Regions from separate parts of the Leifsonia sp. McL0627 genome, predicted to be linked through region 2. Evidence: predicted binding sites of a transcription regulator. Region 2 holds the regulator's gene; the other holds the start of a gene.
What was found. The regulator LexA, encoded in region 2, represses DNA repair genes until DNA is damaged. The targets are predictions, from matches to a motif close to TCGAACANNTGTTCGA.

Region 1: a site for LexA is predicted at 4,327-4,342, ahead of imuA' (DnaE2-dependent mutagenesis accessory factor ImuA'). Genes of this name have one in related genera too.

The regions. Positions count from the first base shown of each region.
Region 1 is NZ_JBZCGM010000003.1:1,099,257-1,105,344, forward strand. It holds gene AC37TH_RS13490 (error-prone DNA polymerase) at 1-1,976, opposite strand, end outside; gene AC37TH_RS13495 (DNA polymerase Y family protein) at 1,976-3,619, opposite strand; gene imuA' (DnaE2-dependent mutagenesis accessory factor ImuA') at 3,621-4,316, opposite strand; gene AC37TH_RS13505 (cold-shock protein) at 4,454-4,657, opposite strand; gene AC37TH_RS13510 (DUF3097 domain-containing protein) at 4,844-5,680, opposite strand; gene AC37TH_RS13515 (DUF6504 family protein) at 5,728-6,018, opposite strand.
Region 2 is NZ_JBZCGM010000003.1:716,975-723,062, reverse strand. It holds gene hisB (imidazoleglycerol-phosphate dehydratase HisB) at 1-106, opposite strand, end outside; gene AC37TH_RS11675 (histidinol-phosphate transaminase) at 103-1,206, opposite strand; gene AC37TH_RS11670 (LysM peptidoglycan-binding domain-containing protein) at 1,264-1,632, opposite strand; gene lexA (transcriptional repressor LexA) at 1,867-2,586, shown strand; gene AC37TH_RS11660 (metallopeptidase family protein) at 2,749-3,099, opposite strand; gene metE (5-methyltetrahydropteroyltriglutamate--homocysteine S-methyltransferase) at 3,211-5,565, opposite strand; gene AC37TH_RS11650 (methylenetetrahydrofolate reductase) at 5,562-6,088, opposite strand, start outside.

The DNA of each region.
Region 1 (6,088 bases), 380 kb from region 2:
GCCCGCGGCTGCAACCGCGGCAGGGTGCCGATCTGCGCCCGGCTCTCCACCTGGAATACGCCGATCGAGTCCGCCCGGCAGAGCATGTCGTAGACGCCCTGCTCCTCTTTCGGGATGCTGTCGAGCGTCCACTGCTCTCCGAGCGACTCCGCGATGGTCTTCATGGCGTAGTCGATGGCGCTCAGCATCCCGAGCCCCAGCAGGTCGAACTTGACCAGTCCCATCCAGGCGCAGTCGTCTTTGTCCCACTGCAGCACGGTGCGGTTCTCCATGCGGGCGTGCTCGATCGGGCAGACCTCGCCGACGGGGCGGTCGGTGAGCACCATGCCGCCGGAGTGGATGCCCAGGTGCCTGGGGAACTTCAGCACCTGCTGGGCGAGGCCGACCACCGCATCCGGGATGTCGTGGTCGGCTGTGGGCTGGATGGACCCCCACGAGTCGATCTGCTTCGACCAGCCGTCCTGCTGACCCGTCGAGTATCCGAGGGCCTTCGCCATGTCGCGCACGGCGTTCTTCGGCCGGTAGGTGATGACGTTCGCCACCTGGGCGGCGTTGTGCCTGCCGTATTTGCGGTAGACGTACTGGATGACCTCCTCGCGCCGGTCGGAGTCGAAGTCGACGTCGATGTCCGGTTCTTCCTCGCGCATGCTCGACAGGAAGCGCTCGAACGGCAGGGCGTATTTGATGGAGTCGACCGCGGTGATCTCGAGCAGGTAGCAGACCGCCGAGTTCGCGGCCGATCCCCGCCCTTGGCAGAGGATGCCCTGGCTGCGGGCGAACTTCACGATGTCGTAGACGATGAGGAAGTATCCGGGGAAGTCTTTGGCCTCGATCACGTCCAGCTCGCGGGCGATGCGCTCCCGCTTGGCCGGGTTGCTGGCGAGATCCGGGTAGCGCCGCTCCGCACCGCGCCAGGTGAGTTCGCGCAGCCAGCTCATCGGGGTGTGGCCGTCGGGGACCTCCTGTTTCGGCAGCTTGGGGCGGGCGCTGCGCAACCGGAACTCGAGGTCGTCCGCGACCTCCACAGTGCGCTCCACCGCCCCGGGATACCGGGCGAACCTGGCGGCCATCTCCCGCCCGCTGCGCAGGTGGGCGGCGTCGGAGGCTGGCAGCCAGCCGTCCATCTCGTCGAGGCTGCGGCGGGCGCGGACGGCGGAGAGCGCCGAGGCGAGCGGGTATTGGGCGGGGGAGGCGTAGTGCACATTGTTGGTGGCGACCACGGGCATCCCGAGCCGGCCGGCGATGCGGGCGAGCGCATCGTTGTCGGTGGTGTCGCGCGGGTTGCCGTGGTCGATCAGCTCGACCAGGACGTTGTCGCGCCCGAACAGCTCGCCGAGCCTGGCGACCTCCTGCTCCGCCGCCCGTTCGCCGTCGGAGGCGAGGGCGAGGCGCACGTCGCCTTTGCGGCATCCGGTGAGTACCATCCAGTCGCCGGATGCGCGCCCGCCCAGCCCCTCCAGGTCGTAGACCGGCCTGCCCTTCTCCTCCCCGGCCAGCTGGCCGTCGGTGATCGCCGCCGCCAGGCGGTGGTAGCCCTCCTGCCGCCGGGCGAGCACCACGAGGTGGCTGCCCTCCGGGTCGGCCTCCCCGTTCTGCGGGCGGCTCAGCTCCAGCGACAGCTCGGCGCCGAACACGGTCTTCACCTGCTCATACGCCTCGGCGGCCTCTGCCAGGTGCACGACGCCGTACAGCCCGTCATGGTCGGTGACCGCGAGCCCGTGCAGGCGCAGCCTGGTGGCCTCCTCCAGCAGTTCCTCTGGCGAGCTGGCGCCGTCGAGGAAGCTGAAGTTGGTGTGCGCGTGCAGCTCCGCATACGGGACGTGGCCGTCGTCCTCGTCCTCCTGCACGATCGGGGCGGGGACGTACGCCGGCCGCTTCCTCGACGACGGCCGCTCGTCCGCCTGCTCGCTCGTGCGGCGGCCCGACAGCCTCCGTTCGAACTCCGACCACGGGATCGGCGGGTTGTTCCAGCCCATCAGTCGTACCTCGCCTCTGCCAGCCACACGCCGTCGGCGAGCACCAGCAGCCAGGCGTTCCCGTCGGCGTCGACCACCTGGAAACGGTGGGCCGTGCGGGAGGCCGCGGCGTCCCACCAGCGCTCGCGCACCGGCCAGGGGCCCGCCCAGGAGTCGACGGGGCGCGCATCCCGTGCAGTAGCCGTGGAAGCGAACTGGACGATCGGCGTCGTCACGACGCCGCGCCCCGTCACGCCGACCTGCTCGCCGTCCGCGCCGAGCACGACCACCGGGCGCGGAGTCTCGAACACGGTCGACGGAGCGGGCGCCGGCAGGCTGCCCGGCCACGGCTGGTCGGCGCGCGCGACCCCCACCGCCCGATCGCCCCACGGCACGAGCACCTGACGTTCGGCGAGCCCGCGACCTCCGCCGATCGTCGCCGTGAGCACGGCGTCGTGGCCCAGGATGCTCTGCACCCGGGACAGTCCGTGATGGATGCGCTCGTCGGCGCCTCCACCCCACAGCCCCTCCTCGTGGTGGCCGATGTCGTCGACAGCCTCCGGCTCCACCAGCACACGCGCGATCGGCGAGCCGAGACCGCTCTCGATACTGCCGGAGCCCTGCAGCTGCCAACGCACCCTATCGACCACGTCGGCCGCCGAGAACAGCCGCGGGTGCAGCCAGGTGCGCTCGCTCACCCGCCCGGACTCGTCCGTCACCTCGATCCGCAGCGCCGTGCACACCAGCCCGGCCTTGGTGAGTCCGCCGATGAACGTCTCCGCCGTTCCCCGGAACGCGAACGTCACCTGGTCGACTCTGTCGAGCGGAGGCTTCAACTCGATCACCCGCTCCAGCTGCTTCGGCGGCGTGCGCGGCACCACCGCCGTGCTGTCCAGGCCGCTCGCGATGGTGTGGCACCAGGCGCCGCGCTCCCCGAACCGCTCCCGCACATCCGTCGCCCCGAGCGCGGCCAGGTGGCCGAGGGTGTGGATCCCGAGCCGGCGGAACAGCGGGGTCAGTTCGTCGTGACCGAGCTGCGCGATCGGCAGCGGGGCGACGAAGGCGTGGGAGTCGCCGGGCGGGATGACCCGGATGCGCTCCGTCCCCGTGGTGCGGGCGGCCTGCTCCGCGGCGAACGGGCCGTCGGCGATGCCGATGCGGGCATCGGGGACGCCGAGGCTCTCCAGGCAGCGCAGCAGCTCGGCGGCGGCGCGCTCCTCTCCGCCGTAGTAGCGGGCAGGACCGCGGGCGCGCAGCACGCAGGTGCCGGGCCGAACAGCCTGGACACCCGGGGTGATCTCCTCGATCGCGGCCAGCACAGGATCGAAGGCGCGCGCATCCAGGACGGGGTCGTACGGCAGCACCTCCAGCTGGGTGCACCGCGACTGCGCCTCCCGGATGCGCAGGCCCCGCTTCACACCCTCCGCCCGCGCGGACGCCGAGCAGGCGAACACGAGGTTGCGGTCGACGAGCGCCAGCGGGGTGTCTGCCGGGAGATCGCTGGCGTGCAGGGCGGCTGTGATCGGCCAGTCTGGGCACCACACCACGAGCGCGCGCGTGACGACCGGAGCGCCTGCACGGGCGCCGACCGGCGCACCGGCACGGTTGCCGACGCGTGCACCGCCAGCGCTGCCGCCCCCGGCAGAGGACATCACGACGGCCATTTCAGCTCACCGCCTCCAGGCGCGTGGTGCCGGAGGCCGCCCGGAAGCTCTCGTCCAGCCCCGGCAGCCAGAGCTCCGCGCTGCGGCGCTGGCCGGAGCCGCCGCGCGGAGCCGATTCGACGGTCACCCGCCGGGAGGAGAGGTAGCCCGTGCCCCCGCCGAGCCCATCCCAGCCGCTGCGGGAGACCGTGAGCGTCGCCTCGACCTGCGGCCAGTCGCCCACCACGATCAGGGTGGCCTCGCGCTGCCGGAGCCGGGCGGTGAGCCGGGCGACGTCGCCGTCGCGCGCCCGGCCGGTGGGGGAGACGACGATCACGCTGAGCACGTCGACGACGGCGGCCGTGACGGTCAGCCACTGGTCGCCGGGGTGCGGCACGAGCACCAGCCGGTCGAGGTCGATCCCGAATCGTCCGGCCGCCTCCGCCCCGAAGTCGGGCATCCCGACCACGCCGCACCAAGCCCCCGCGGCGCTCGGACCGGCGAGCATGGCCATGACGAGCGTCGTCGACCCGCGCACGGCGTATGCCGCCCCAGCTTTCAGGGCGCCGCCCGGCAGCAGCGGGGAGAGCGCCGGATGCGTCTCCAGCTGCCTGCTCTGCAGTGTGGTGGCCTGCATCTGCCGGATGCGCGACTGCAGCTCGTGCACCTGCGCGCGGTCGACGACCGGTTCGGCGATGGCGGCTGCTGACGAATACATGCCTCTATTTTCGAACATATGTTCGACGATGGCAAATGCATTTTCGCTGTTGTGGATAACTCGCAGCGCCGGCGCGGAGACGCCTGGACAACGAAAAACGGGGCCGCGCCGAAGCGCGACCCCGTTCGAAGCTCAGGTTAGAGCGGGCGGATGTTCTCCGCCTGCAGGCCCTTGGGACCCTGCGTCACCTCGAACTCAACCTTCTGGTTCTCTTCCAGCGAGCGGTATCCGCTCGATGCGATCGCCGAGTAGTGGGCGAACACGTCAGCGCCACCGTCGTCGGGGGCGATGAAGCCGAATCCCTTTTCAGCGTTGAACCATTTGACCGTACCAGTAGCCATATCTCCTCCAGGAGCGATATTCCTCGACCCCGACTGTCGGGGCCTCGTTACGTGTTCTCCTGCTCCTGTAAAGCTGGCAACGCTCCGGGTTTGGGACGCACCTATCCAACACATGCAAAACACGCAACTGTGCTCAGCCTAGCCGCCAACCCGCGAAAAACCCACAAATGATGTCTAATCCGAACTTCACGGTTCGGTGACGAAGTCGATCAGCTGCTCCACCCTGCCCAGCAACTCGGGCTCGAGGTCGGCAAAAGTGTGCACTGTTCCGAGGATTCGTTTCCACGCGCGGGCCGTGTCGGCCTGCGTGTCGTGGGGGAGCCCGAGGGCGGCGCAGATGCCCTTCTTCCACTCGATCGAGCGCGGGATGCTCGGCCAGGCATCGAGGCCGACCCTCGCCGGCTTCACTGCCTGCCAGATGTCGATGTACGGGTGCCCGACCACCAGGACGTGCGCCCCGAACGGCCCGCGCTTGACCGTCTCGGCGATCCTGCTCTCTTTGGAGTTCGGCACCAGATGGTCCACCAGCACGCCGATCCGGCGGGAACGGTCCGGCGCGAACTCGCGGACGATCGCATCCAGATCATCGACGCCCTCCAGGTATTCCACGACAACGCCCTCCACCCGGAGGTCGTCGCCCCAGACCTTTTCGACCAGCTCCGCGTCGTGCCGTCCCTCCACGAAGATGCGGCTGGCGCGCGCGATCCTCGCCTTCTGGTCGTCGACGGCGAACGATCCGGATGCGGTCCTCGTCCGGCCCCCTCCGCCCTTCTTCGCGTGCACGAGCGTGATGGGTTCCCCGTCGACCAGGAACGAGCCGCCGATCGGGAAGACGCGCTTCTTCCGGAAATAGTCCTCCAGCTCGACGGTCTGGCCTTCGATCCTGGTGATTGCGCCGCAGAAGCCGCTCGCCGCGTCTTCGATCACCAGATCGCGGACGGCCTCGACCTCGGGGACGACCTTGCGGCCGGCGTTCTTCCAGTCGTTCGCCAGCACATCGGTTCCATAGCGGTCGTCGTTCACCCGGCGAGACTAAGCGGTGCGGAGGTGGTGGCGGGGGAGGCACGCCATCAGTCGAAGATCCTCACCAGTTGCCAGCTGCGGCTGGCGTTGTCGTGGCGCACGTCGAACACGTGCGCGCATCCAGAGTCGTCTGTGGCCTGGAAGCGCCAGCCGCCGATCTCCCTGGGCAGGCTGCCGACGCCGTAACGGTGCTCGCCGAACGGACGCCACCACGCGCACACCTCCGCCCACACCGTCGGCGTGTCGCTGACGCGGTATCTGGTCGCGCGCCACACCAGCCTGGTCGGGATGCCGTCGTCCGTCGTCCACACCGCGACGGCCTCGCCGATGTCGGTCATTGCTCCCACCTCACTTCGCTCGAACGTATGTTCGATTAACGAGTGTAAAGCCATCGACCGACGAACGCAC
Region 2 (6,088 bases):
GGACGGACGTCTCGATGTCCGTCTCGCCGGTGCCGTCGAGGTCGATGCTCAGCTCGATGCTGGACTCGCTGGTCTCGCGCTGCAGGGTGGCGATGCGGTTCGTCATGACAGCGAGTTTACCGGGGCGTCCGGTCGCCCGAGAGCCGCGAGGGCGTCGATGAACGCGGTGGTCTCCTGCTCGGTGCCCGCAGTCACGCGCAGGTGGTTCGGGATGCCGATGTCACGGATCAGGACGCCGCGCTCCAGCAGCGCCTCGAACGTCGCGTGCGGGTCGGCGACCCCGCCGAACAGCACGAAGTTGCTCCCGCTGCGGTGCGGCTGGTAGCCGAGCCTGGCGAGTTCGGTGACGAGCCGGTCGCGCTGGATGCGGATCTCCCCGACCATCGCGAGCATCTCACCGGAGTGGGCCAGCGCGCCGAGGGCGGCGGCTTGCGTCAGCGCGGACAGGTGATACGGCAGGCGAACGAGGCGGAGCGCATCCACGACAGCGGGATCGGCGGCCAGGTAGCCGACGCGGGCGCCGGCGAACGCGAACGCCTTGCTCATGGTGCGCGAGACGAGCAGACGCGGACGACCGGGCAGCAGGCTCAACGCGGTCTGCTCGCCGTCGGGAAGGAACTCGGCATACGCCTCGTCGACGATCACGATGCCGCGGGCGGCGTCGTACGCCGCCTCGATCGTCGCGAGCGACAGGGGTGTGCCGGTGGGGTTGTTCGGCGAGCACAGGATGACGATGTCCGGATCTTCGCGCCGGATCTGCTCGGCCGCCGTGTCCGCGGACAGCTCGTACTCGCCGTCGCGGGTCGCGCCGATCCAGGACGTGCCGGTGCCGGAGGCGAGCAGAGGGTACATGGAGTATGTCGGCGAGAAGCCGAGCAGGCTGCGCCCTGGGCCGCCGAACGCCTGCAGGATGTGCTGCAGGACCTCGTTGGACCCGTTCGCCGCCCAGATGTTCTCGGCGGTCAGCCCGTGGCCGAGGTATCGAGCGAAGCTCTCGCGCAGTTCGGTGAACTCGCGATCCGGATACCGGTTGACGCTGCCGAGTGCTGCTGCGACGCGCTCGACGATATCCGCGGCGACGTCCGCAGGCACCGGATGCGTGTTCTCGTTCACGTTCAACGCCACGGGAACGGCCTTCTGCGGCGCTCCGTACGGGGTCTTCCCCCGCAAGTCATCACGAATCGGCAGATCGGAAAGAGAGGTCACTAGACAATGCTAGCCAGCCCGCGGCCCGCGTGACGCCACGCGGCGGGATGTGCCCGCCTACCGCCCGTACTGCGACGGAATGGCCAGCTGCTGCCCCGGCGAGACGACGGCGGTGTCGAGCTGGTTCAGCGACACGATGTCCGCGATCACGTCGCGCGGGTCGGCACTCGGCGCGAGCTTCTCGGCGATGCTCCACAGCGACTGCCCCGACTCCACCGTCACGTACTGGAACTTCACGTGGGCCTGGTCACCCGACGCCGCCGCGCCGCCGCCGTTGAGCGCGAAGACGAGGGCGCCGATGATGAGCGGCACGGAGGCCAGCGTGGTGAGGACGACGCGTCCGCGCCGCGTGAGCCGGAGGCGCGTGTGCGCGCCGGCGGGCGTCTGGAACTGCGACGTCGTCATCGTGACCGTTGCTGTGCTCATGCTGCTGACCTCCTAAGATTCCGCATCCGATGCTTGGCCGGCAGGTCGGATGCGAAGCTGTGTTCCGAATATATCTTCGAATGTTTGAAACCACAAGCGAGATTCAGGGGCCAAAACTCCTAGTGATTTCGAGACACGCTCGAACACATGTTTGTTTTAGCCCTGCATCGTGGATACAGTTTCGATTGTCTGGACTTCACTCAACCAGGCACCACCGACATTCGGGCCGGCCGGATGCGCAGACGGGTCACGAAAGGGACGACCGTGGCGAACGACAACCAGGGAGCACGCGAGCGCGGGGGCACGCGCAGACGTAAAAACCTGAGCGAGAAACAGCTGGCCATCCTCGACGTCATCCAGAAATCGGTGAGCCAGCGCGGCTATCCGCCGAGCATGAGGGAGATCGGCGACGCGGTCGGCCTCTCCTCCCTGTCCAGCGTCACCCACCAGCTCAACCAGCTCGAACTGAGCGGGTACCTGCGCCGCGACCCGAACCGTCCTCGCGCACTCGAGATCCTGATCGACCTGCCGTCGAGCACGTCCGATTCCGTCGACTACGAGAACCAGACCCCTGTCGGCGACGCCGCGATGGTCCCGCTCGTCGGCCGGATCGCCGCCGGCGTCCCGATCACGGCCGAGCAGCAGGTGGAAGAAGTCTTCCCCCTTCCCAGGCAGCTGGTCGGCAACGGAGAGCTCTTCATGCTGAAGGTGGTCGGCGAGTCGATGATCGACGCCGCCATCTGCGACGGCGACTGGGTGGTCGTCCGCACGCAGAAGACGGCGGAGAACGGCGACATCGTCGCGGCCATGCTCGATGACGAGGCCACGGTCAAGGTCTTCCGCCAGCGCGACGGCCACACCTGGCTGCTCCCCCGCAACTCCAACTTCGAGCCCATCCTCGGCGACTACGCCGAAGTCCTCGGCAAGGTCGTCGCCGTCCTCCGAGCCGTCTGACCCCGCGCGCCTCACCCGCGCCCGCCTGACCCGCGCCCGCCCGGCCCGGCTCCCGCAGCCATCGAGTCGGGACTTATGCACGCGACACCCCGGCGTGTCGCGTGCATAAGTCCCGACTCGATTGCGTCGGGGCGTGCGAGCGCGGAACGTGGGCCGAGAGCGTCAGGCCCAGCCGAGCTCGCGGAGGCGGGCGTCGTCGAGGCCGAAGTAGTGGCCGATCTCGTGCACCAGCGTCACTCGCACGCGCGCCCGCAACTCGTCCAGGTCGGCTGCACTGGCCGCGAGGTTGTTGCGGTAGAGCGTGATCCGGTCGGGCAGTTCGCCGAACCCGTATACCCCGCGCCGCGTCAGCGGATGCCCGCTATACAGCCCGTACAGCCGGGGCCGCGCCCCCACCGGCTGGTCCTCGATCAGGATGGCGACGTTCTCCAGCGGCCCCACCATGTCGGCCGGCAGCGCGTCGAACTCCTCGCCCACCATCGCCTCGAACGCGTCAGCCCCGATCTCCACCATTCCCCCATCCTCGCCCCACACGCCAGCGAGCCCAGGCTTTTTCCCGCTATCCGAAAGGTTGAGCGGTAGAAAGCCTGGGCTCGATGGCGTTGGAACGCGAGCGGCGCGGGGTTAGAGCGCCGGTGCGGGCGCGGAGGCGCGGACGGCGCGGGTCGCCTCGATGATGTTGCGGAGCGACGCGACGGTCTCGTCGTAGCCGCGCGTCTTCAGACCGCAGTCCGGGTTCACCCAGAGCTGGCGGCCGGGGATCGCGCCGAGCGCCGTCTCCAGCAACTCCGTGACCTCGGCCACCGACGGAACGCGCGGCGAGTGGATGTCGTACACGCCCGGCCCGATGCCGTGCTCGAACCCGGAGCTCTGGATGTCGTGGACGACCTCCATCCGGGAGCGCGCGGCCTCGATGCTGGTGACATCCGCATCCAGGTTGCGGATCGCGTCGATGACCACACCGAACTCCGAGTAGCAGAGGTGCGTGTGGATCTGCGTCTCGTCGCGCACACCCGACGTTGCGAGCCGGAACGACCCGACTGACCAGTCCAGGTACTCCGCGTGGTCCGCCTTCTTCAGCGGCAGCAGTTCGCGCAACGCAGGCTCGTCCACCTGCACGACGCCGATGCCCGCCGCCTCCAGGTCGGCGATCTCGTCGCGGAGCGCGAGCGCCACCTGCCGGGCGGTCTCGCCGAGCGGCTGGTCGTCGCGCACGAACGACCAGGCCAGGATGGTCACCGGCCCGGTGAGCATGCCCTTGACCGGCTTCGGCGTGAGGCTCTGCGTGTACGTGGACCAGTCGACCGTGATCGGCTTCGGCCGCGACACATCACCCCACAGGATGGACGGACGTGTACAGCGCGACCCGTACGACTGCACCCAGCCGTTCTGGGTCACCGCGAACCCGTCGAGGTTCTCGGCGAAGTACTGCACCATGTCGTTGCGCTCCGGCTCGCCGTGCACGATGACGTCGAGGCCGATCTCCTCCTGCAGGTCGACCACGCGCTTGATCTCATCGCGCATCCGGCCGAGGTACTCCGCCTCGGTGATGAGTCCCTTGGCGAACTGTGCGCGCGAGCGGCGGATGTCGCCGGTCTGCGGGAACGACCCGATCGTGGTCGTGGGCAGGAACGGCAGCCCGAGGGCCGCATCCTGAGCGGCCAGACGGTCCTCGTACTCTCCGCGCGCGAAGTCGGCCTCCGTCAGCGCCTCCTCGCGCTCCCGCACCGCTGCGACCCGCACGCCGGGCGCCGCAGCTCGATCCGCCAGCGACGCGGAGGCCGCGCTCAGCTCGTCCTGGATCGCCTCGTGCCCGTCTACCAGCCCGCGAGCCAGCGTGGCGACCTGGGCGACCTTCTGGTCGGCGAATGCCAGCCAGCTCTTCAGGTGGTCGGACAGCTCCGGCTCGTCGTCCACGTCGTGCGGCACGTGCTGCAGCGAGGTCGAGGTGGACACCGCGACGTCCGGGCTGAGCGACAGCAGCTCGGTGAGCGTGCCGAACGCGGCCTCGAGGTCGCCGCGCCAGATGTTGTGCCCGTCGACCACGCCGCCGACGACGGTCTTGCCCGACAATCCGGATGCGGTGGTCGCGTCGAGCCCGCGGGGCACGGAGCCGCGCACCAGGTCGAGCGAGATCGCCTCGACCGGCGACGCAGCGAGCACCGGAAGTGCATCGTCCAGGCTGCCGTACGGGGCGGCCACGAACAGCGCGGGACGCCCGGCGACCGCGCCGAGCGTGTCGTAGGCCGTCGCGAGGGCCGCGAGCACGGCCTCCCTGGGCTCGTCGATGCTTTCGCTGACGAGCGCCGGCTCGTCCAGCTGCACCCACGGTGCGCCGGCGGCGCCGAGACGTGCGAGCAGTTCGGCGTAGACGGGCAGCAGGTCGCCGAGGCGCGACAGCGGACGGAAGCCCTCCTGCGCCTCGTCGCTCGGCTTGCTGAGCAGCAGGAACGTCACCGGTCCGACGATCACCGGACGCGTGACGAACCCGGCCGCCTTCGCCTCCTCGAACTCACGGACGATGCGGTCGGAGGCGAGCCGGAACGCGGTCTCCGGGCCGATCTCGGGCACGAGGTAGTGGTAGTTGGAGTCGAACCACTTCGTCATCTCCAGCGGCGCATTGTCGCCTTCGCCCCGGGCGATGGTGAAGTACCCGGCCAGGTCGACGGCACCGTCCGCGTCCGCGAGCGCCGCGAACCGCGACGGGATCGCGCCGACCGTCACGGCCGCATCCAGCACCTGGTCGTAGTAGCTGAAGCTCTCCGGGATGGAGGCGTCGTCGCGGCCGAGGCCGAGTGCGGCGAGCCGTTCGCGGGTGGCGGCGCGCAGGTCGGCGGCGGCCGCTTCGAGATCGTCGGCGGTGATCGCTCCTGACCAGAAGCTCTCGACCGCCTTCTTCAGCTCGCGCCGGCGGCCGATGCGCGGGTAGCCGATGATCGTTCCCGTCGGGAAGGGGGTGCTGGGCGTCGTGTCGGTCATGCTGGTTCCCTTTCGGTGGTGCTGGGGTCGGTCGTGGTGGAAGAGGTCGTTGTGGTGGTGGAGGTCGTGTCGGTGGTGGTCGGCAGGCTCGCGTGGTCGGAGCCGCGCGCATCCAGCAGTCCCACCCGTTCGAGCACGGCGAGCACCGCCTGATGCTGATTGAACGTGTACAAGTGGATGCCTGGGGCGCCGCCGTCGAGCAGCTTCTGGGCGAAGTCGGCCGCCCACGCGATCCCGATCTCGCGCTGGCCCTCCTCCGTCGGCTCGATCTCGAGCTGGATCGCGAGCTCGCTCGGCAGGTCCTCCCCGCTGAGTTCGAGCATCCGTTTGAGCCTCGCCGGGCTGGTGACCGGCATGATGCCGGGCAGGATCGGGAAGGCGACTCCCGCATCCTTGGCCTTCTGGGCGAAGGTGAGGTAGTCCTCCGGGTGGAAGAACAGCTGGGTGATGCCGAGGTTCGCCCCCGCTGCCTGCTTGGCCAGCAGCGTGTCGATGTCCTGGGAGAACCCGTGCGAGGTGGGGT